DNA from 3 places in the Pectobacterium actinidiae genome. Region 2 is predicted to be linked to each of the others. Evidence: predicted binding sites of a transcription regulator. Region 2 holds the regulator's gene; each other region holds the start of a gene.
The links. Region 2 encodes LexA, which represses DNA repair genes until DNA is damaged. Its sites were predicted from a motif close to TNCTGTATGTACATACAGNA; they were not measured.
Positions count from the first base shown of each region.

Region 1 (7,475 bases), 2.4 Mb from region 2:
ACCAAATCATCGCTATTAACACGTCTGCGTGGCGATCGCGGCCAGCGCGGTACGCGCCAAACGCTGCACTACTATTTTGTCGCGCAGGATATTCACGAACGGGCCAGCTCATCGCATGTTTACTATCCGCAACTGCGTGAAAAACTGCGCTATAGCGATGTCTTATTCCGCTTTCAGCGCCTGCTGAGTATGCAGGCCAAAGCCTGTCAGCAGTTGTCGCAATCTATTCTTCTCCAGCAAAAATATCAGCATGATAGCCGCATTGAGCGGGCTTTCGTGCATCTCGAGTCCGCTATTGCGCGCATTGCTGCCAACAACATGGCCGACGCCGCACAAATCAAAGCGCTCACTTATCTCTTGAATAATCTGCGCGCCATTGATGCTCAGTTGGCGACTATCGAATCTGAACAGGCGATTGAGCAAGAAAACAACCCGGAAAACACGCTGGCAGATGACAAAATCACGGGGTGGAGCGACATCCGCTTACGCATTAGCCGCCACTTGACGCCGCAGTCGGCACTGTTTCGTCATGCCATACGTATGTCCGTGCTGCTCTGTAGCGGCTACGCGTTGATTCAGGTCACGGGCTTGCAACACGGGTATTGGATTCTGCTCACCAGCCTGTTTGTTTGTCAGCCCAACTATAACGCCACTCGGCGGCGTCTGACGTTGAGAATTATCGGGACATTGACTGGTATTTTGCTTGGCCTACCCATCCTATACTTCGTTCCTTCGCTGGAAGGACAACTGACGTTGATCGTTATCAGTGGCGTACTATTTTTCGCCTTTCGCAACGTACAGTACGCCCACGCGACCATGTTTATTACCCTGCTTGTCCTGCTCTGTTTCAACCTGTTAGGTGAAGGCTTTGAGGTTGCAGTGCCACGCATTATTGATACGCTACTAGGGTGTGCCATCGCATGGGCGGCGGTGAGTTTTATTTGGCCAGACTGGCGCTTCCGCGGTCTGCCAACCGTCATCAATAAGACATTGGATGCCAACTGCCGTTATCTTGATGCGATCATGGTTCAATATTATCAGGGGAAAGATAATAGCCTGCCTTATCGCATTGCCCGCCGCGATGCGCATAACTGCGATGCAGAACTGGCCTCCGTCGTATCGAATATGTCTTCAGAGCCTCATGCGACCAGAAATAAGCTGGACAGCGCATTCCGCTTCATGTGTCTGAATCATACGTTGCTAAGCTATATTTCGACGCTCGGCGCACACCGAGGGAAAATTACCTCAACGGAAACGCTGCAATTGCTGGATGATGCCGTGTGTCACGTTGATGATGCGTTACACTGCAACGAAGAGGAAAGTTTGCGTATCAATCAGGGATTGAAAACTATCACTGCCAGCCTTCAATCCCTTTCACCCGAATCAGACAGTAAAGAATCATTAATTATTCAGCAAATCGGCCTATTGATCGGTCTCTTACCTGAACTCGTACAGTTAAAAAATGACATGATTACACAGTGAAAATAGGTATTTTTCTTAGTGCTTTGGCCCTTTGGATACCGCATTATTTTTATACCATTCCAACAGTTCGTTGCGGATACCGCGAGGGAGTGCCGCCTGATGAGTACCACAAATTGCACCAGCAAGCGCCAATAGCACGTTAACACTCAGATTAGCGCGAACCTTCCGCAACTCGAGATAGCTGTTTTTCGCACCATAATGTTGTAATTCATCGACATTCTTTATTCCTGCTTTCCACAGCAGCCGTTCGATATCGTGGTTAAGATTCGGAAGATCTTTTAGCCGTCCGTTGGCACTTATGACGGCTTTATCATACTGCGCGCCTCCCAGTGCCAGATGGGCGAAATACAATAACTGCTCAGATTCTTGCCATAATGCTTCATCGACGAGAAAGTAATTCAACGGAACGGGCATGCCGCGCTTGGTATAAATCAGATTAGGCATATCCCGCTGTTGAAAATATTTTTCATCCTTCTTACTGGCGCGAAGATAAAGCTCCCCTTCTGACACCAGTCCAAAAATCGTTTTATTTGCTGCGATGCTGTAGCCACCAAATTGGGAACGCGAAGTGATGTCCCCCAAAGATGAAAAAGACTGCTGAGATTGCAAAATCCTTTTTTTGCATAATTGCTTCATTGCCATAATCCTTAGTATTGAAATGATCTCTTCCTGAACAATTAGAAATATCTGTAGCAGGAACAAATAATTAACCACAGCCCCGATGCGGCTTCAAACAGTAAATGTGTTTACTGTCTCTTGCATATGGAATATGCGAAGCGCTTTCAAAAAAATCAGGTTGATTTTCACGCACACAGTAGATACTGTATGTTCATACAGTAACACTATGGGTAGAACTCATTATGCGTACGCAATCAATCCGCTCTCACAACATCGAGCCGTCATCGTTTTCTGCAAATCAACACGCTGCGGAGCCCTCGGTTGCCACAGGTGGAATCATCAGCGAAATCGTGTACAACGCCGATCAGCCCATAGTCACACACTTGTTATTACCGCTCTTACAGCAGCTAGGTACGCAGTCTCGTTGGCTGTTGTGGCTTTCTCCTCAGCAAAAATTGAGCCGCCCTTGGGTTCAGCAATCTGGGCTACCGTTGGATAAAATGGTACAACTTCACCACATCAATCCGCTGTTTACGGTTGATGCTATGGAAAGAGCCTTGCTGACAGGGAATTACAGCGCTGTTTTGTGCTGGTTACCACACGAATTAACGGAAGAAGAGAGGGTTCGGTTACGGCACGCCGCACAGGCAGGAAACACGTATGGCTTCATTATGCGACCAGAAAGTGCTGGCGGTGACGCCTATAGACTGTTTCCTAGCCTTAAAATTCATTCGACATTGTATCATTAAGTAAATTAAGAATTTTCTCAGCTCATCTAGGTTATACGCCTTGTCGATCGCCGCAGAGCGGTATTCTGCGGGCTTTTTGGATATATTTAATACAGCTAGAAGGCGTAAGATCTGTCAAAAGCATCTACTATTTGTTAGCAAGTATGTATGAATCGTGCGGTTTTCTTATGATGTAAATCACATCATACTTGTAACTTTCTCATCACGTTGTAGACTTTAACTCGCTGGAGTTGCTCTTTTATAACGTCAGTTGACTGACAGTGAGTCATAAATAAGGGCAAAGTCTCCAACCAAAGGATTTTAACCAAAGGTTTATTAGCCCTCCAGGTTAATTACCGATTTGGATGATAATGAGGCGTAAAATGAAAAAAACAGCTATCGCAGTTGCAGTGGCACTGGCTAGCTTCGCGACCGTCGCGCAAGCAGCTCCTAAAGACAATACCTGGTACACCGGTGGTAAACTGGGTGTGTCTCAATTCCACGATACTGGTTTCTACGGAAATGGTTACACTGGTGTCAACAACAACCCAATCAAAAGCAAGTTAGGCGCTGGTGCATTTGTTGGTTATCAAGCCAACCCGTACCTGGGTTTTGAACTGGGCTACGACTGGCTGGGCCGCATGAAGTATGCAGGTTCAACTGCATCAAATGATGACAGCGCTAGCTTCAAAGCACAGGGCATCCAACTGGCTGCTAAACTGAGCTACCCAGTTCTGCCTGATCTGGATGTTTATACCCGTTTAGGTGGTATGGTATGGCGCGCTGATAGCCATGCAGCAACCTCTGTCAACACAGGTGTAAGAACTGATATCAACAACGACGACACTGGCGTTTCTCCGCTGGCTGCGATCGGTGTTGAATACGCTATCGACAAAAACTGGGCCACTCGTATTGATTACCAGTGGGTAAGCAATATTGGTGATGCAGGCACAGTCGGTGCTCGTCCAGACAACATGCTCATCAGTGCTGGTCTTTCTTACCGTTTCGGCCAGGATGACCGTGTAGCACCAGTTGTTGCACCAGCTCCTGCTCCAGCTCCAGTTGTTGAAACCAAGCGTTTCACCCTGAAATCTGACGTTCTGTTCAACTTCAACAAAGCAACACTGAAAGCAGAAGGCCAGCAATCACTGGATCAACTGTACACCCAGTTGAGCTCTCTGGATCCTAAAGATGGTTCTGTTGTTGTTCTGGGCTTCACTGACCGTTTAGGTTCAGAGCAATACAACCAAGGCCTGTCTGAAAAACGTGCACAGAGCGTCGTTGATTACCTGGTTTCTAAAGGTATCCCTGCGAACAAAGTCTCTGCTCGTGGCCTGGGCAAATCTCAACCTGTTACCGGTTCTACCTGTGACAACGTGAAACCTCGTGCTGCGCTGATCGACTGCCTGGCACCGGATCGTCGCGTAGAGATCGAAGTTAAAGGCATCAAAGACGTTGTAACTCAGCCTCAGGCTTAAGTTATTAACGAAAAAAAACCTCGCTTCGGCGAGGTTTTTTTATGCCTGTTTATCGGCAAGATAGATGACAAACACCGATCACATTTCGTCGTTATTCAGAATAGCTTTAAGATCCTGCTTAAGCAGCGACATCTGGCTGGCATATTTTTCTTTGTGTTCAGCGTCTTCAATTAACTGCACTATCGTTTCTGATAACGTCACTCCGCGTCTCTGCGCAAGAGCAGCAAGACGCTGCCAAACCAGGTATTCCAGATCGATCGATTTCTTGCGTGTATGCTGATGCTCTGCGTTGAAATGGCGTTTGCGCCGTGCGCGAATTGTCTGCTTCATCCGGTTTTCTAAGGTGGGATTCATACATTGCGCAATCCACTCCAACACTTTCACCGGCTGGTTTTCCATTTTAAGCAATGCTTGTACAGCATCATCCGCAGCGCTTTGCTCGAGAAAACGCGTAATCTCTTCCCCCTCCCGATGCTTCTTCACCAGGTATTTCCATTTCCACCCGCACTCAAGATTTTCTAGTTGTTGATATTTCATATTAAATTCTTCAGTGACCGCGTAACGTGACTTTCAGCATAACAGTTTTCCTTGATTTTGGCCGCTTTCTGGCAGCTTTTAAGATGATTAGCCAAACGCGGCCTGCGTTCCAACGTATGAAAGATGACGGAGAGATGACTCTCCTTATGCGAAGTTTAGATTATTCTTGTATAATCACGCTTTTCCTTCAGACGATTACATTGATACTTTGACCAGTAACCGACTCTCATGGCAGCATTTACTGCCCAATAATACGCCTTATCAAACGCTATTCACTCAGGCAGCGCAACTTGCTCCTGCTGAATTCTCCGCTATTCAGTCGCGTCTGGCAGACAGCCTGACGCTCTTTTGCCACCCTCGTTCCCCTTCCCGCTTTATGCTATTGAAAGCGCAGGAGAATGATGAATATATGGCATTGATCGCCCGTGCGCTAAGCGCCATCAGGCCAGACTCCGGGGCGATACATGGCAGTAAATATATCATTGAGGGTCGTCATATCCGGGTCGAACCCGCCACACAGCCTGCGGATAATTTTGCCGCACAGCAATCCTGTGGCTATCAGGAATGGATTGAACCTGAACAGCTCTTCGGCTGTGTACGCAGTTTTCACGATGAAGTCACGCTGCACCCAGGACTGATTCATCAGATAAATGGCGGTACGTTGATCCTGTCAGCCAGAGCACTGCTGGCTCAGCCGTTGATGTGGCTGCGTCTGAAACAGATTATGGCTGAAGGTCTCTATCGTTGGCTGTCACCAGACGAGCGCAAACCACTTCCTGTTGATGTACCACCGATGCCGCTTGATCTTCGTCTGATCATTCTCGGTGATCGTGAAAGTTTGGCAGATATTCATGATATGGAGCCGGAATTAGGCGAACACGCGATTTACGGCGAGTTCGAAGCGCAATTGCAGTTAATTGAAACTGACGACATGGCGCGCTGGTGCTCCTACATCAATGCCCTGTGCAGCGAAAATCAGCTGCCGCTGCTGGATGCCGATGCCTGGCCGGCATTAGTGAACATTGCGATACGCTACAGCGGCGATCAAGGCAACTTGCCATTATGCCCGCGTTGGCTAATCAGCCAGTTAAAATATGCATCTCTATACGCCAGAGATGGTCAAATCACGGAGCAGGCGCTGGTTGACGCCGTTGCCGCTCGCCAATGGCGTGAAGGCTACCTTCGCGAACGCATGCAGGATGAAATCGAATTAGGTCAGATCCTGATCGAAACGGAAGGCGAAGTCGTCGGCCAGATTAATGGACTTTCCGTATTAGAATTCCCTGGCTACCCCGTTGCCTTTGGCGAGCCGACACGTATCAGTTGCGTGGTTCACGCGGGCGACGGTGAATTCACCGACGTTGAGCGCAAAGCCGAACTTGCTGGCAATTTACACGCCAAGGGTATGATGATCATGCAGGCATTCCTGATTACAGAACTGGAGCTTGATCAACAACTGCCCTTCTCTGCGTCCATAGTCTTCGAGCAATCGTACAGCGAAGTTGATGGCGACAGTGCCTCACTGGCAGAGCTGTGCGCGTTGGTGAGCGCCCTCGCCTTGCGACCCATTAATCAACAGTTCGCGGTAACCGGTTCCGTCGATCAATTTGGTCACGTGCAGCCAATTGGCGGCGTGAATGAGAAAATCGAAGGTTTTTTTGAGGTCTGCCAGCGTCGTGGGCTGACGGGAACACAGGGCGTGATTTTACCTACGGCTAATCTACGTCATCTCTGTTTACAGGAAGATGTCGTTGAAGCGGTACGTGGAGGGAAATTCCATCTTTTCCCGGTAGAAACTGCGCCGGAAGCGTTGTCATTATTGACCAACTTCGCTTATGACGATGAGCAACAGCCAAACCTGCTGTCCGCTATTCGTGAGAGAATTGGACAACTTGCACCGCAAGAACGTAGACGTTTCCCTTGGTTTTTCCGTTAAACCAACTGGTTTAACCAGACGCAACAGACTTGCCCAGCGTACAGGTGTACGCTAACCTGCGTGCTTCATTAAAACAAGGCTTACAGAGACCATGGTAGATAAACGCGAATCCTATACAAAAGAAGACCTCCTTGCCTCCAGTCGTGGTGAACTGTTCGGCCCGCAAGGCCCTCAGTTACCTGCCCCTAACATGCTCATGATGGACCGCGTCGTTAAAATGACGGAAGACGGCGGTAAGTATGGCAAAGGCTATGTGGAAGCCGAATTGGATATCACGCCTGACCTGTGGTTCTTCGGTTGCCACTTCATCGGCGATCCGGTGATGCCAGGCTGCCTCGGCCTGGATGCCATGTGGCAATTAGTCGGCTTTTATCTGGGCTGGCTGGGTGGCGAAGGCAAAGGCCGCGCGCTCGGCGTGGGTGAAGTCAAATTCGCCGGACAAATATTGCCGACAGCGAAGAAAGTGACGTATCGCATTCACTTCAAACGCGTGATCAATCGCCGTTTGGTGATGGGTATTGCTGATGGCGAAGTACTGGTTGATGGTCAACAGATCTATACCGCTGACGAACTGAAAGTAGGTTTGTTCAAAGACGCCAGCGCTTTCTAAGCGCCAGATAGCACTGCGGGCGAAAAACTTTTCGCCCGCATTATCCGTTTATTTCTCCGATGTTATCCCTGCGTGGTTTAAACCAC
Region 1 is NZ_JRMH01000001.1:2,758,159-2,765,633, forward strand. It holds gene yccS (YccS family putative transporter) at 1-1,482, shown strand, start outside; gene KKH3_RS11765 (TfoX/Sxy family DNA transformation protein) at 1,498-2,118, opposite strand; gene sulA (SOS-induced cell division inhibitor SulA) at 2,343-2,849, shown strand; gene ompA (porin OmpA) at 3,212-4,306, shown strand; gene matP (macrodomain Ter protein MatP) at 4,385-4,843, opposite strand; gene KKH3_RS11785 (AAA family ATPase) at 5,010-6,779, shown strand; gene fabA (bifunctional 3-hydroxydecanoyl-ACP dehydratase/trans-2-decenoyl-ACP isomerase) at 6,871-7,389, shown strand.
Region 1: sulA (SOS-induced cell division inhibitor SulA) is a predicted target of LexA. The motif match lies at 2,302-2,321, and genes of this name have one in related genera.

Region 2 (7,475 bases):
CCAGCGCCAATAAGCCGCTGACGCGGCTGCAATTATGGCTGAATGCCTGCCAGACCCGAGAGAACAGCCCGTTGCAGCGTATGGGGTTAAATTCATCAAACCACACTCTGCTTGCTTCACCGGAAGGTGAACACAACAGCCTGCAACTGCGACAGCAGGTTTGGATCCATCATGTCGATCTCCAGCAGAATGAGCAAAGCACGATCGCGCTACAGGGGAATCAGGCGTATCTCCAGCTAATCCACGGTTCAATGGCGGTGAAAGGCAGCCAGAACAGTGAAACACTACACTGCGGCGACGGTGCTTTTATTAAGGACGAAACGGTGTTGACGCTACAGGCAGAGTCGCCTTTGCGGGCACTGCTCATCGATCTGGTTGTGTAGCACTTCTGTCCGCTGTTTTTGTAGGGAGTTGTATTCGCAGGAAAACGCCGCCAGTTCGGCGTTTTTATTCAGTCGTGGTAAGATATCCGTCTTGTTCCTCAATGCGTCAGGGTGATATGACAATGGATTCAACCAAACAGGACAAACTTCTTGCCCAGGCTGAACAGATTTGTCAGCAGCGCGCTGTGCGTCTAACACCACAGCGGTTAGAGGTTTTACGCCTTATGGCACAGCAGTCTGGTGCTATTAGCGCTTATGACCTGCTGGATTTGCTGCGCGTTTCCGAGCCTCAGGCGAAACCGCCGACCGTCTATCGCGCGCTGGATTTTCTGCTGGAACAAGGCTTCATTCATCGAGTCGAATCAAACAACAGCTACGTGCTGTGTCACCATATCGAAGACCACAGCCATACATCTGCCCTTTTCATCTGCGATCGCTGCGGGCAGGTTACCGAGCGCCAAACCGAGGGTGTGGAAGAAACATTACGCAACCTGGCACAGCAGTCGGGGTTTACACTGCGCCACAGCGTTGTGGAAGCACACGGGTTATGTGGAGGCTGTCAGGAAGTCGCATCATGCAAGCAGCCGGATCATTGCGATCACGACCATACGGTTCCCATTAAAAAACGATAGCCCTAAGGGCTATCGTCTCTTTCAGCAAAGAAGCATCACGTTCGCTACCAGTGATATTTGTGATGCTCTTCCCAGTGTTTCACTTCTTTCTCTGCCGCTTCTTTTTCGTATCCGTAACGCTCCTGGATTCTCCCCACAAGCTGGTCACGTTTACCTTCGATGACCGTCAGATCGTCATCCGTTAATTTGCCCCATTGCTCTTTCGCTTTACCTTTAAACTGTTTCCAGTTACCGCTGGCTTGGTCTTTATTCATAAGAATCTCCGTACCTTAGGTGAATTGCGCATGAAAAAACCGTAACTACCGACTTATGCGTCAGTTTCAGATAAATAGGTTTATTCAGTAAGCAGCATCATAACTATGTGAAACATGACGGTACTCTTCGCCACTGTCTGCCTTGATTACCGGAGCTATCTACATGTGATAGCTAATGCTCAATCGGCAAACGATCAATCAAGATAAAAATGCTTACCTTGATAAAAATTATAGTCGAATATTTCACTTAAGATAAAAAAACAGGAATCTGTAACTGGATAGGGCATTAATAAAGGGAAATAACCACAAAAAGCAGTGATAAAACAGAGAGTAATGGAGATCGTAGAAAACGCGCACGAAATGTAACTAAATATATACGATGAGCAGATTAACACGCTAAAAGATTAACGCAAAACATGATGCACTGACCCGAACAGACGAGCAGTGCATCTCTGCGAATGGTTAGCTCCAGTCGCTGTTACGAATCACGCCAACGGCTAAACCTTCTATCGAAAAGCTTTGCTGACGCAGGTCGACAACAATCGGGGCAAACTCTTCATTTTCAGCGAGGAGGTGCACCATATTGCCTTGCTTTTTCAAGCGCTTCACCGTCACTTCATCGTCAATACGCGCGACGACAATCTGACCGTTACGCACATCTTCTGTTTTATGCACGGCCAGTAAATCGCCATCCATAATACCAATATTTTTCATCGACATACCGCTCACCCGCAGCAAGAAATCAGCGCTGGGTTTGAACATCGCAGGGTCAACCTGATAGTGACATTCGATATGTTCCTGCGCCAGCAGCGGTTCACCTGCGGCCACGCGACCAACCAGAGGAATACCCGTCTCTTCTTCCATCAGCAGACGAATACCACGAGAAGCGCCCGATACAATTTCAATCACACCTTTACGCGCCAGCGCTTTCAGATGTTCTTCAGCCGCATTGGGAGAGCGAAACCCCAGTTGTTGAGCAATTTCCGCGCGCGTTGGCGGCATTCCGGTTTGCGCAATATGATCGCGGATCAGGTCATAAACCTGCTGCTGCCTTGCTGTTAGTACTTTCATTCCGCCCCCTGGTTGTTTATACAGTCTTGCTGTGAGTATATACAGGTAAGGCACAATTGGGAATGAAGATATCGGCAAAGCCCCTGACTTTTACTCATTTATGCGCGCCGTCAGGCAAAATGTTGCCAGAGGATACTGCCCCACACGACAGCGGCTAACAAGATGGCAACAAAGACAGCAGCCGAACCGATATCTTTCGCCCGACCGGATAATTCATGATGCTCAAGTCCAATGCGATCGACCACCGCTTCAATGGCGCTGTTAGCCAACTCAAACAGCATAATCAATACCACAGACCCGATCAGCAGCAGTTTTTCGACCAGCGTAACCGGCAGCAAACACGCAACAATGACGCCGACAAGGGTCAGAATTGTCTCCTGACGAAACGCCGCCTCATGCTGCCACGCCTGCTTCAGTCCCTTAAAGGAATAACCGGTCGCCTTAATAATCCGGGTCATCCCCGTTGCTTTATTCATTTATCCTCCGCTATTTATGCAAAATAGTTCGCATTTTAACGCGCTCGTGTTGTCTCATCACCACAGATCTCCGGCGCAGTTTCTGGTATCCTTGCGGCGCATTGCTAACAAGAGGCTCCACGTTGTTATGTCAGGTTGGCGTAAAATTTACTATAAATTATTGAATCTCCCACTGAAATTGCTGGTGAAAAGCAAAGTCATTCCCGCAGATCCCGTGGTCGAGTTGGGGTTAGATCCCTCACGTCCTATACTCTATGTTCTGCCTTATAACTCTCAGGCGGATCTCTTGACGCTACGTGCGAAATGCCTGGCATTGGGGCTACCCGATCCTTCGGTATCGTTCGAATTCAATGGCGTCGAACTTCCTAGCCACGTCTTTATTAATGACGGGCCGCGTGTCTTCCGCTATTACGTTCCCAAGCAGAAATCCGTCAAGCTGTTCCACGACTATCTGGACTTGCATCGTGCCAATCCAGACTTAGACGTACAGATGGTGCCAGTTTCCGTGATGTTTGGGCGTTCTCCGGGTCGGGAAGGCCACTCTCAGGCCGCACCACACCTCCGGTTGCTCAACGGTATCGAGAAATTCTTCGCCGTCCTGTGGCTAGGCCGCGACAGTTTTGTCCGCTTCTCCAGTCCGGTGTCGCTGCGCTATATGGCGACCGAGCACGGCACTGACAAAACCATAGCCCACAAACTGGCGCGTGTCGCACGTATGCATTTCTCCCGCCAGCGTTTGGCGGCAGTTGGACCGCGCTTGCCGGTGCGTCAGGAGCTGTTCAACAAGCTGCTGGATTCCAAAGCGATCAAGAAAGCCGTAGACGATGAGGCGCGCAGTAAGAAGATTTCTTATGAGAAAGCGCAGCAGAATGCGATTGCGCTGATGGAAGAAATCGCCGCCGATTTCTCCTACGAGGCCGTGCGTCTGTCGGATCGCGTATTAAGCTGGACGTGGAACCGCCTTTATCAGGGGATTAACGTCCACAACGCCGAGCGTGTTCGCCAACTGGCACAGGATGGCCACGGTATTGTCTATGTGCCCTGCCACCGCAGCCACATGGATTACCTGCTGCTGTCCTACGTCCTGTACCATCAGGGTTTAGTGCCGCCACACATCGCCGCAGGCATCAACCTTAATTTCTGGCCAGCAGGACCGATCTTCCGCCGTCTTGGCGCATTCTTTATTCGCCGTACCTTCAAAGGCAACAAGCTGTATTCCACGATTTTCCGTGAATATCTGGGTGAGCTGTTTGCTCGCGGTTATTCGGTTGAATACTTCATGGAAGGCGGACGTTCACGCACGGGCCGTCTGTTAGAGCCGAAAACCGGTACGCTGGCGATGACCATTCAGGCCATGCTCAGAGGCGGTACGCGCCCTATCACGCTGGTACCGATTTATGTCGGCTACGAACATGTGATGGAAGTCGGCACCTATGCAAAAGAGCTGCGCGGTGCGGCGAAGGAGAAAGAAGGTTTTATGCAGATGGTGCGCGGTTTGCGCAAACTGCGTAATTTAGGTCAGGGTTATGTGAACTTCGGTGAACCACTCCCTCTGACAACCTATCTTAATCAGCATGTTCCGCAATGGCGTGATGCGATCGATCCCATCGAGGCACAGCGTCCAAGCTGGCTCACGCCGACGGTGCAAGATATCTCTATGGATATCATGGTGCGCATCAATAATTCCGCGGCAGCAAACGCGATGAACCTGTGCTCTACGGCCTTGTTAGCCTCGCGCCAGCGCTCACTGACGCGCGAACAAATGCACGAACAGCTGGATTGCTATCTACAGTTGCTGCGTCAGGTTCCTTATCATAAAGATATTACGGCACCGAAGAAGACAGCGGATGAACTGCTGGAACACGCGCTGGGCATGAACAAGTTTGAAGTCGAGAAGGATAGCATTGGCGATATCATCATTCTGCCACGCGAACAGGCAGTACTGATGACGTACTATCGCAATAATATCCAGCACCTGTTGGTCTTGCCGTCACTGCTTGCCAGCATCGTCATCCATCATCGTCGGATTACGCTTGACGACGTCGTGCGACAAATCACGTTGATCTATCCGCTGCTGCAAGCTGAGCTATTCCTGCACTATTCCAAAGAGCAGTTGCCGGACGTACTGGAAACGTTGGCTAACGAACTGATTCGACAAGAGCTACTGTGCAGTCGTGACGGTCAGTTAGCTATCAATCCGCCACGCATCCGTACACTGCAACTGCTGTCAGCAGGCGTGCGTGAAACGCTGCAACGCTATGCGATCACGTTGTCCTTGCTGTGCGCGAACCCAGCAATCAACCGTGGAACGCTGGAGAAGGAAAGCCGGAACATGGCACAGCGCCTGTCCGTTCTGCACGGAATAAATGCGCCGGAATTCTTTGATAAAGCGGTGTTCTCAACGCTGGTCGCAACCTTACGTACTGAAGGATATATCACCGACAGTGCGGAAACGGCGCAAGGCGATATCGTGGCAATCTACAATATCCTCGGCGATCTGATCACCCCGGAAGTTCGGTTAACGATCGAAAGCGCCAGCTCATCTGCTGACATGGAAGCCAACAATCAGTTGGGGATCGACAGTCAGATAGAAACCAATAATCCGGCAGTAGAAAACGCGGAAGAAACAAAGCAGGCGTAGTCGGACAGGAATCACGGGGAAATGGCGGATAACACGCCGCCATCAAACTGTAGATGTGTTTGGTATGACAAACATTTCAACGCCTTTCACCATAAAAAAAGCAGCGAGAAATCGCTGCTTTTTTTATCTCTGATAATTCGCTCTATAAGCCAAACAGCACGCCAATAAATATTGCCATACCCGCATATTTATTATTATGGAATGCCTTAAAACAGGCATCGCGCTCGCGCTCGGAAGTCAGCACTTGCTGATAAACGAACATTCCCGCAGCCACCAATAGCGAAATATAGTACGGCATTCCTAATCCGGTAATGATACCCAAAACCAGTAGCAGCGCCAGCATACCAAACTGCAATAACCCGATGATAAGATTGTCAAAACGACCAAATAGTATCGCCGTGGATTTCACGCCGATCTTAAGGTCATCATCACGATCCACCATCGCATATTGGGTATCGTAGGCGACCGTCCAGCAAATATACGCTAAAAACATCATCCAGCAGCTCGCTGGCAGGCTTTCACTCACCGCCGCATAAGCCATCGGAATTGACCAGCCAAACGCCGCGCCCAGCACAAACTGAGGAAGATGGCTGACCCGTTTCATAAACGGATAGACCCATGCCAGAACTAGCCCCGCAACGGACAGCCAGATCGTCATCTTATTCAGCGTCAGCACCAGACCAAACGCCAGCAAGACCAGCATGACAAACAGCACTTTGGCCGCTCGCTCGCTCACCTCACCGCTGGGTAAGGGGCGAGAAGCGGTACGTTTTACATGACCGTCAAAATGACGATCGGCATAATCATTGATGACGCAGCCAGCCGCACGCATTAAGAAAACGCCAGCGACAAAGACAAACAGCGTCCACGGAGCAGGCGCTCCCCCGCCCGCCAGCCACAGCGCCCATAGCGTTGGCCACAGCAGCAACAGAGAACCTATCGGTTTATCAATCCGCATCAAGCGACAATAAGCCAGCCATTTCCCTGCTGTAACACTTCTTTCCAAGGATTTATCTCCTCAAATTACCTGCCAACCTTCATCACCGGGTGAAATAAATCGGTGATTCCGGTAAGAAAAGCTCAGTCAACAATAACGGATGACCTGAAAGACACAGGCGAGAACGCCGCGCCCATAGGCCTTCGCAGCATCCGGTATGAATGTAGTCACGCGTCAGCGATTTTTGCTCAAATAGATAACGGCCTAACGGCTGCGTGCCTATTTTTGTCAGGGCTGAATCGGTGCCGTCGAGCGTTTGTTGTGGAACAAGGGTACGGCCGAACAGCCAGGGGCGATCGTCACCATACAACACCACTTCACGCAGCCAGTAACGCTCACTATATGGCAACTGTTCGCACTCTTCGCCCAGAGCCTGTGGCGTAATGAATCCCTCACGACAAAGTGTGACCTTGAGTTGGGCACAATATTTTTCAAGCCGCTGCGTCATCGAGCCGGCTTCCATCAGCCAGTCACCAATGTGCTCAGGTAATACCGAAGGGGGCTCAGTAAACCAGGAAATGGTGCGCAGAAGCGTAGACGCATCGTCAGACATTATCCCCACTCCAAACAGGGTATTTCTGTAATAAAGCATTCGTAAATAAAGTTAGCGTCCCTATTGTAGCGCAGAATGCTTACCCGATAACACGCTATAAACCAATTCATCCCTGATGTGGCAACATTTCAGCAATGCAGTGCATAAAAAAAGCACCACCCAGTCTCGCGACCAGATAGTGCTCTTTGAAGGACAGAAAGACGACTGTCTGTAACCTGACCCTGTCACCAGAAAATGGCTTCCGGCGACAATGGTGTCACATTACATCATGCCGCCCATACCACCCATGCCGCCCATACCACCAGCGCCACCTAAGTCAGGTGCATCACTTTTCGGCAGGTCGGTAACCATACATTCGGTAGTGATCATCAGACCAGCAACGGAAGCCGCGAACTGCAATGCAGAACGGGTTACTTTGGTTGGATCCAGGATACCGAAGTCGATCATGTTGCCGTATTCTTCAGTTGC
Region 2 is NZ_JRMH01000001.1:382,716-390,190, reverse strand. It holds gene KKH3_RS01620 (pirin family protein) at 1-383, shown strand, start outside; gene zur (zinc uptake transcriptional repressor Zur) at 506-1,015, shown strand; gene KKH3_RS01610 (CsbD family protein) at 1,060-1,269, opposite strand; gene lexA (transcriptional repressor LexA) at 1,732-2,340, opposite strand; gene KKH3_RS01600 (diacylglycerol kinase) at 2,451-2,816, opposite strand; gene plsB (glycerol-3-phosphate 1-O-acyltransferase PlsB) at 2,944-5,457, shown strand; gene ubiA (4-hydroxybenzoate octaprenyltransferase) at 5,600-6,463, opposite strand; gene ubiC (chorismate lyase) at 6,498-7,007, opposite strand; gene groL (chaperonin GroEL) at 7,269-7,475, opposite strand, start outside.

Region 3 (7,475 bases), 1.3 Mb from region 2:
AAGATGATCATCGTCGGCCAGCAAATCACGCAGTGGAATACCCTGTTCACCAAAGAGGCACAGATGAAGATTCCCTACAGCGGATACGCGCAGACGGTTACAGCTCAGGCAGAAATCTTTTTCATACGGCATAATCAGCCCGATTTCTCCCTGATAGTCAGGGTGGCTAAACACCTGAGCAGGGCCGTCGCTGCGTGCGCGTTGTTGCTGCTGCCAGCCTTGTTGCAGCAGTTGCTGACGGATCACCTCGCCAGAGACATGGTGACGGCGGAACACGTCGCCCCCTTCCCCGGTTTCCATCAATTCAATAAAGCGCAGTTGAATCGGGCGGTGTTTAATCCAGTCGAGGAAAGTTTGCAGGCTGCCTGCGTTTACATCACGCATCAGCACCGTGTTGACTTTGACCTTGGCAAAGCCACAGTCAAAGGCCGCATCAATGCCATCCATTACCTGGCGGAATTTGTCCTGCCCGGTAATCGCGTGAAACTGGCGTGCATCCAGGCTGTCGACGCTGACATTCAGCGCCGTCAGGCCAGCATCTCGCCATTGAGCAACGTCGCGTGCCAAACGGTAGCCGTTAGTGGTTACCGCCAGCGTGCGGATAGCAGGGTTTTCACGGATCGCCGCGATGATATCGACAAAGTCACGGCGCAAAGACGGTTCACCACCGGTGAGGCGGACTTTTTCCGTCCCTAATTCGGCAAAGGCGCGGCTGACGCGACGAATTTCATCGAGCGATAAAAAGCGATGTGGATTCTTACCATTGGCCTGATAGCCATCCGGCAGACAGTAGGTACAGCGAAAATTGCAGACGTCTGTGATAGACAGACGCAAATAGTAGAACTTGCGCGCAAACGCATCAGTCAGTTGACTCACCATAAACACCTTTCCAAATACGGGAGATGCAGGCATTTCTGCCTCGCACCCTGGTGACCACGAAGGCCACGGCCAGGGCACCGTATCACGCGCAACACGCGCATCACTTAGGCACCAAGGCTAGGAGTTTGATTCCTATCAGTTATCCGTTAAACAGCAACGAGATAATCGTTCAAGAATCGTGATTTCATTAAGCAGTCTACTGCGAAAAAGCACAGCCAACCACTCTCAAAATCGGTATATAATTAAATATATAGCGAATTTTCAATATCTTATGATGCACAGCATACGGAAAAATATGCGACAGAAATTGTCTCAGGTCATGCCTGCGTGAGGATTTTTCGCCTTTTAAGTGGAAATCAGCTACCTTAGCGACGATCGTCACACGTAGTTAATATTTCTCTGGCTCATTCATAAGGTTTTCTATGCGCAATCGCACGTTGGCCGACCTCGATAGGGTTGTCGCACTCGGAGGCGGGCACGGTTTAGGTCGTGTGATGTCTTCGCTCTCTTCCCTGGGTTCACGGCTAACCGGCATTGTCACGACGACAGATAACGGCGGCTCAACTGGCCGCATCCGTCGTTCTGAAGGCGGCATTGCCTGGGGCGATACCCGCAACTGTCTGAATCAACTGATTACAACGCCCAGCGTGGCATCCGCAATGTTTGAGTACCGGTTTAACGGTAACGGTGAACTTGCCGGACACAATCTGGGTAACCTGATGCTAAAAGCGCTCGACCACCTGAGCGTGCGTCCGCTGGAAGCCATCAATCTGATTCGCAACCTGCTCAAGGTGGACGCTTTTTTAATTCCGATGTCCGAGCATCCTGTCGATTTAATGGCGATTGATGAACAGGGCAACCCCGTTTATGGTGAAGTCGAGATCGATCAGCTGGCAACCTTGCCGCAGGATTTGATGCTGTACCCGGCTGTAAAAGCCACGCGCGAGGCGATTGATGCCATTGCAAAAGCCGACCTGATTTTGATTGGTCCCGGCAGCTTTCTGACCAGTCTGATGCCGTTGTTGCTGCTGAAAGATCTGACACAGGCGATCCGCCGCACACCCGCACCCATGGTGTACATCGGCAACCTGGGCAATGAGCAGAGTAATCCCGCCGCCCGCCTGACGCTGGCGGAGAAACTATCCTGGATTGAACACAAGGTAGGGAAACCCGTGGTTGATGCCGCGGTTGTCGGTCCAAAAGTCGATATCAGCCAGATCGGCGACCGTCTGATCGTACAGCAGGCACTGGCAGCAGAAGATGTTCCTCACCATCATGACCGTGAGTTACTGCGTCAGGCCATCGATCGGGCGCTACAGCTGCTGGGCTAACGATCTAACGTGGCAGGGGTGGGCTTTGGCAGCGTTCACTACTTACCAGAGTTGGGGTATTCATACTGATAAACGGACGGTATTCTTCGTATATCTTCGCAGCCTGAGCACGGCTGCCAATCTCATTGAGAATGGCTTTAGCCTGAAAATGACGTTTCAACATATCGACGTCGTTGCACGGTGGAAGGTATGAGAGATTTACACCCAAATCGGAAAATTTACTCATCAATGCAGAAAGTTCATCGCGCACCTTGTTGATTCTCACCTCAGGATCCAGTGATTTTACCGAAAGCTCAATACCTTCCGCGCGCTGATCGAGCAATCTTTCACGCTCGGTGAGTCGTTGAATTTGCTGGTTTACTCCCTCTTCGCGTGCGGCCAACTGCTGTTCGCGAAAGTCCGTAATCGACGTTTGCTTCACGAGCACCAGCTCTCTTTCGCGAATCTGATTGAGTTGTTCATTACGATAATCTTCAAACTGTAATTTTTGCTGATAGTTGTACAGCGTCCAACCAGACAGCGCCACCACCACAATAATGAATGTTTTAGCGTTATTTTTGATGAATTCCCGATCAATCATCCGACAAAAAAACCTCGTTCTGCTGCAAAAACCAGTCGTTCACAAATTTCATTCGTAACTGCCGTGTTTTCCCTAACACCTTTTTTCATAGAGAAAAGGTGACGTTATTACACATCCCGTCCATCTCGTAACCACGGCGTATAAGTCACGCCAACCAGAATACCTTCGGGACTCAGGAAACGTGTGACCTGCTGTCCCCAAGGTTCAAGACGGTTTTCCACCAGCAACACATAGCCTTGCGCTTTCAGCGTGCTGGTCGCTTCCACCATGTCAGCCACTTCGAACTCCAGCCAGCTTTGTGGCTCAGGGTGTTGTGCTGGCCAATTTTCCTGCCCGAAACAGGATTCACTAGCCTGTGACAGCGGCCACAGCGCGAAATGCTTCACACCATCCATCACATCGGTCACCAGATAATCGCTCCCTTCCGCAACGGGCTTCAGCGGCAACCTCAGCGTATCAACATAGAGCGCATGGCTGGCAGAACGTGATTTCACAATCGGCCCGAAACCTGCCACAAACAACACCTCAACACCCGGTATAGAGTGATCCATCATTGATCCTCAGTGAACGCTTGCATCGTTAGGATACTGCGATAAATTGTGCACGCAGTGCCTGTACCTCATCGCGCAGAGCAGCAGCCTCTTCAAATTCAAGGTTCTGCGCGTGCGTCAACATCTTGCTTTCCAGCTCGCGAATTTTCAGCTCCAGCGCCTTCGGCGTCATGAGTTCATAACGTGTTGTGGGTTCTGCCGCTTTACGATTGCCACGCCCTTTGCCTTTGTTCGTCGGCTGTCCCAGTTGCAGGATATCGGAAATTTTCTTATTGATGCCCTGTGGCACAATGCCGTGCTCGGTGTTGTAGGCTTCCTGCTTCTCGCGACGGCGCTCCGTTTCACCAATCGCTTTCGCCATCGATGCCGTAATCCGGTCACCGTACAGAATGGCTTTACCACGCAGATTACGCGCGGCGCGGCCAATCGTCTGGATCAGGGAACGTTCAGAACGCAGGAACCCCTCTTTATCGGCATCCAGAATCGCCACCAGCGACACTTCTGGCATATCCAGCCCTTCACGCAGCAGGTTGATGCCAACCAACACGTCGAACTCGCCAAGACGTAAATCACGGATGATTTCCACGCGTTCGACGGTATCAATATCCGAGTGCAGATAACGTACACGCTCGCCGTGTTCTTCCAGATATTCCGTCAGATCTTCCGCCATTCGCTTGGTCAGCGTGGTCACCAGTACCCGCTCATTAATCGCCGCACGCAGACGAATTTCGGAAAGCAGATCGTCCACCTGTGTCGCAACAGGCCGTACTTCAATAATCGGATCGAGTAGCCCAGTGGGGCGCACCACCTGATCGATCACTTCACCGCCCGATTTTTCCAGTTCATAGTTACCCGGCGTCGCAGATACGTAGATCGTCTGTGGAGCTAACGCTTCAAATTCTTCAAATTTCATCGGTCGGTTATCCAGCGCTGAAGGCAGCCGGAAACCGTATTCGACCAGCGTCTCTTTACGCGCACGGTCACCGCGATACATACCGCCAATCTGGGGAACGGTAACGTGGGATTCATCAATGACCAGCAGCCCGTCCGCAGGCAAATAATCAAACAGCGTCGGCGGCGGCTCACCGGGGCCACGACCGGAAAGGTAGCGTGAGTAGTTTTCGATGCCGGAGCAGTAACCCAGTTCGTTCATCATCTCCAGATCAAACTGCGTGCGTTGACTCAGCCGCTGCTCTTCCACCAGTTTGTCATTGGCCAGCAGCACCTTTTTACGGTCGGCCAGTTCAACCTTGATGTCTTCCATCGCCTGCAAAATACGCTCACGTGGCGTGACGTAGTGCGTTTTTGGATAGATGGTGTAGCGCGGCACCGTTTGGAGAACGTGGCCCGTCAGCGGGTCAAATAGCGACAGCCGTTCCACCTCCTCATCGAACAATTCAACGCGCAGCGCGATTTCGTCAGATTCCGCAGGGAAAATATCGATCACTTCACCGCGCACGCGGAACGTACCACGCTGAAACGCCTGATCGTTACGGGCATACTGTAATTCGGCCAGACGCCGCAAAATCGCACGCTGGTCAATCAGCATCCCTTGCGTCAGGTGCAGCATCATTTTCAGGTAGAGATCGGGATCGCCCAGACCGTAGATCGCGGATACCGAGGCCACGACGATGACATCGCGACGCTCCAGCAGCGCTTTTGTCGCGGAAAGACGCATCTGTTCGATATGTTCGTTAACCGACGCATCTTTTTCAATAAAGGTGTCCGAGCTGGGAACGTAGGCCTCTGGCTGATAATAGTCGTAATACGAAACGAAGTACTCGACGGCATTATCGGGAAAGAATTCTTTCATTTCGCCGTACAGCTGGGCTGCGAGCGTTTTGTTTGGCGCCAGCATCATCGTCGGCCGATTGAGGTCGGCAATCACATTGGCGATCGTGAACGTCTTACCTGAGCCCGTTACCCCGAGCAGCGTTTGATGCGCTAACCCGTCTTCCAGACCTTCTTTTAAACGACGAATGGCCTCAGGCTGATCGCCTGCCGGTTTAAAGTCGGAATTCAGTGTAAATACTTTACTCATCGTTAAGCACGCTACTTATCGTTATTAACCATCGCTCAATGCGACGTTCGTGGATGGGTGATCGGAACTTTATTCTGAATGCCAATGATGAAATTCGCCACCGCAATGATACTGGATATAAAAACAGCATCAAGGAAATTATCGCTGGATTGGATGATTAATCGACAAATGAATTTGCTAGCACATCCATCTGCAATCTACCAGATAAAATCATCGTGATTTATCCCCAGATTTGGTAAAATATAACATGCGGGGATGACCGGTGACGTTAATTTATGCAACTACGCTCCATTGATGTTCAAGACGCTTGATTTTACTTAAGCATATGATAACAAATAGATTAGCAAAACCGTGGAGAATAGCGCCAACCCGGCGAGAACCCGCGCCAGCTCTCGGTTAGGGCGTGTTGTCTATCCATAATACACATAGTTATCCACAGAAATGGTGGATAACTCCCACAACCCCGCATCAGCACTGAGTTAGAGAAATACCCGCTTCATTCACGATTCCCTCTGATATGGATTTTCTTCACACTCTTTCTGTGATTTATCGCATAAGTATTAGACGGAAAAAGACTAAAAACAGCAGGGAGCTAAATGGCAACAATTCAGGTATGGCGGGGGATTGGAGAAAAATTCAAGAAGATTTTATCTATTGATCTGCGTGAAAACGCAGGTTTTCCACTCACAAAAGGAATGTTAGTAAAAAGCAACAAAAACCGTCGCTTGATTAAACGCAGGCGAAGGGTTTGCCAACAGTCACCATCACAGTTGTCTTGACAGTACAACTTCCATACCAACCCTTTTTCCCTTAGCGTCGACAAAAATCACTACCGTTTTTGTTTTATCCTTGTTCAGCCATTCTTCGCCATTTCCCTCCACCTTCTCAAGGGTACAGCCGATGGAAATAAGGTAGTCTCTCAATGAGGCAATATCCGCGGTGTTTTCAAAATATACTGCGCTCACTTCCGATGCTGACCCCTCTTGAGGTGCGTTCACAAACTGATAAACTGCCGATATACGAGGTACACCTTTGACGATATCGTCAGTAAGCTCTTCATAGAGGGCTTTGTCTTCCATGGTATAGTGTTTACTTTCAAGATCGAAGCCTGAAAACAACCACCACAGCAACCCCGCCGCTATGATACAAGCCATAACCAGGTCACACAGAAATCGATATAGCGTCGCCATTTATCCTCCCCAAAAGCCCCCATGTCCCCCAGTTCCTCATCATCACCACGACGGTGGCGGCAATCGAATTTCCAAACCCACTGTTTTTCCCTTTGGGTCGACAAAAATCGTTATTGCTTTGGTTTTATCCTTACTTAGCCAGTTTTCGATATTTACTTCCGTCCTCTCAAGGGTACAACCGATGGAAATAAGGTAGTCTCTCAATAAGGCAATATCCGCAGTGTTTTCAAAATATACTGCGCTCACTTCCGATGCCGATCTCTGTGGTGGATAGTAAACAAACCGATAAACCGCCGAGATGCGTGGCGCGCCTTTGACAATATCGTCAGTGAGCGTTTCGTACAGGGCTTGGTCCTCCACTGTGTAAAATTCAAAACCAGAATCAAAACCAGAATCAGAACCAGTCGAAAACCACCACAACAACCCCACAGCGATGAGACACCCCATAAGTAGATTTTGCAGCAAACGATATAGCGTCGCCATTTACCCTCCTGAAAACTTCAGGTGCCACCCGGTTCCATCATCAATCACAATATCAACCCGTTCAGACGGAACGGAAGCGTAGGGTTTTATTCTCGTCATAAATGCAGGTAACACGCCAAAATAGGGCCGCGCATTCGGGTTCTGCTCTGGATCGGGGAAGAGTAACGGCCTGAATGATTTATTCTTGAACCCACCGATCGAGCCGTAAAAATCCCAGCGTTTTAATGCCTCATCCCTGCTAATCGGTTTGAGTTCTGAGAAGTAATGGATGCCATCAACGACACGATAAAAACCCAATAAATCAGAGACAAGATCTTCGCCGCTAAACCCACTGTCGGTGAAAAAATTAAACGGAAAACCATCTTGGAACCCCTCAAAACGGGGAGCGACTGCCATCATCATCGCTAACGCGATGCTGAA
Region 3 is NZ_JRMH01000001.1:1,669,844-1,677,318, reverse strand. It holds gene moaA (GTP 3',8-cyclase MoaA) at 1-879, opposite strand, end outside; molybdenum cofactor riboswitch at 867-1,015, opposite strand; gene yvcK (uridine diphosphate-N-acetylglucosamine-binding protein YvcK) at 1,302-2,210, shown strand; gene KKH3_RS06915 (hypothetical protein) at 2,215-2,790, opposite strand; gene KKH3_RS06910 (VOC family protein) at 2,898-3,341, opposite strand; gene uvrB (excinuclease ABC subunit UvrB) at 3,370-5,382, opposite strand; gene KKH3_RS22215 (hypothetical protein) at 5,979-6,161, shown strand; gene KKH3_RS06900 (hypothetical protein) at 6,147-6,572, opposite strand; gene KKH3_RS06895 (hypothetical protein) at 6,615-7,055, opposite strand; gene KKH3_RS06890 (hypothetical protein) at 7,056-7,475, opposite strand, start outside.
Region 3: uvrB (excinuclease ABC subunit UvrB) is a predicted target of LexA. The motif match lies at 5,492-5,511, and genes of this name have one in related genera.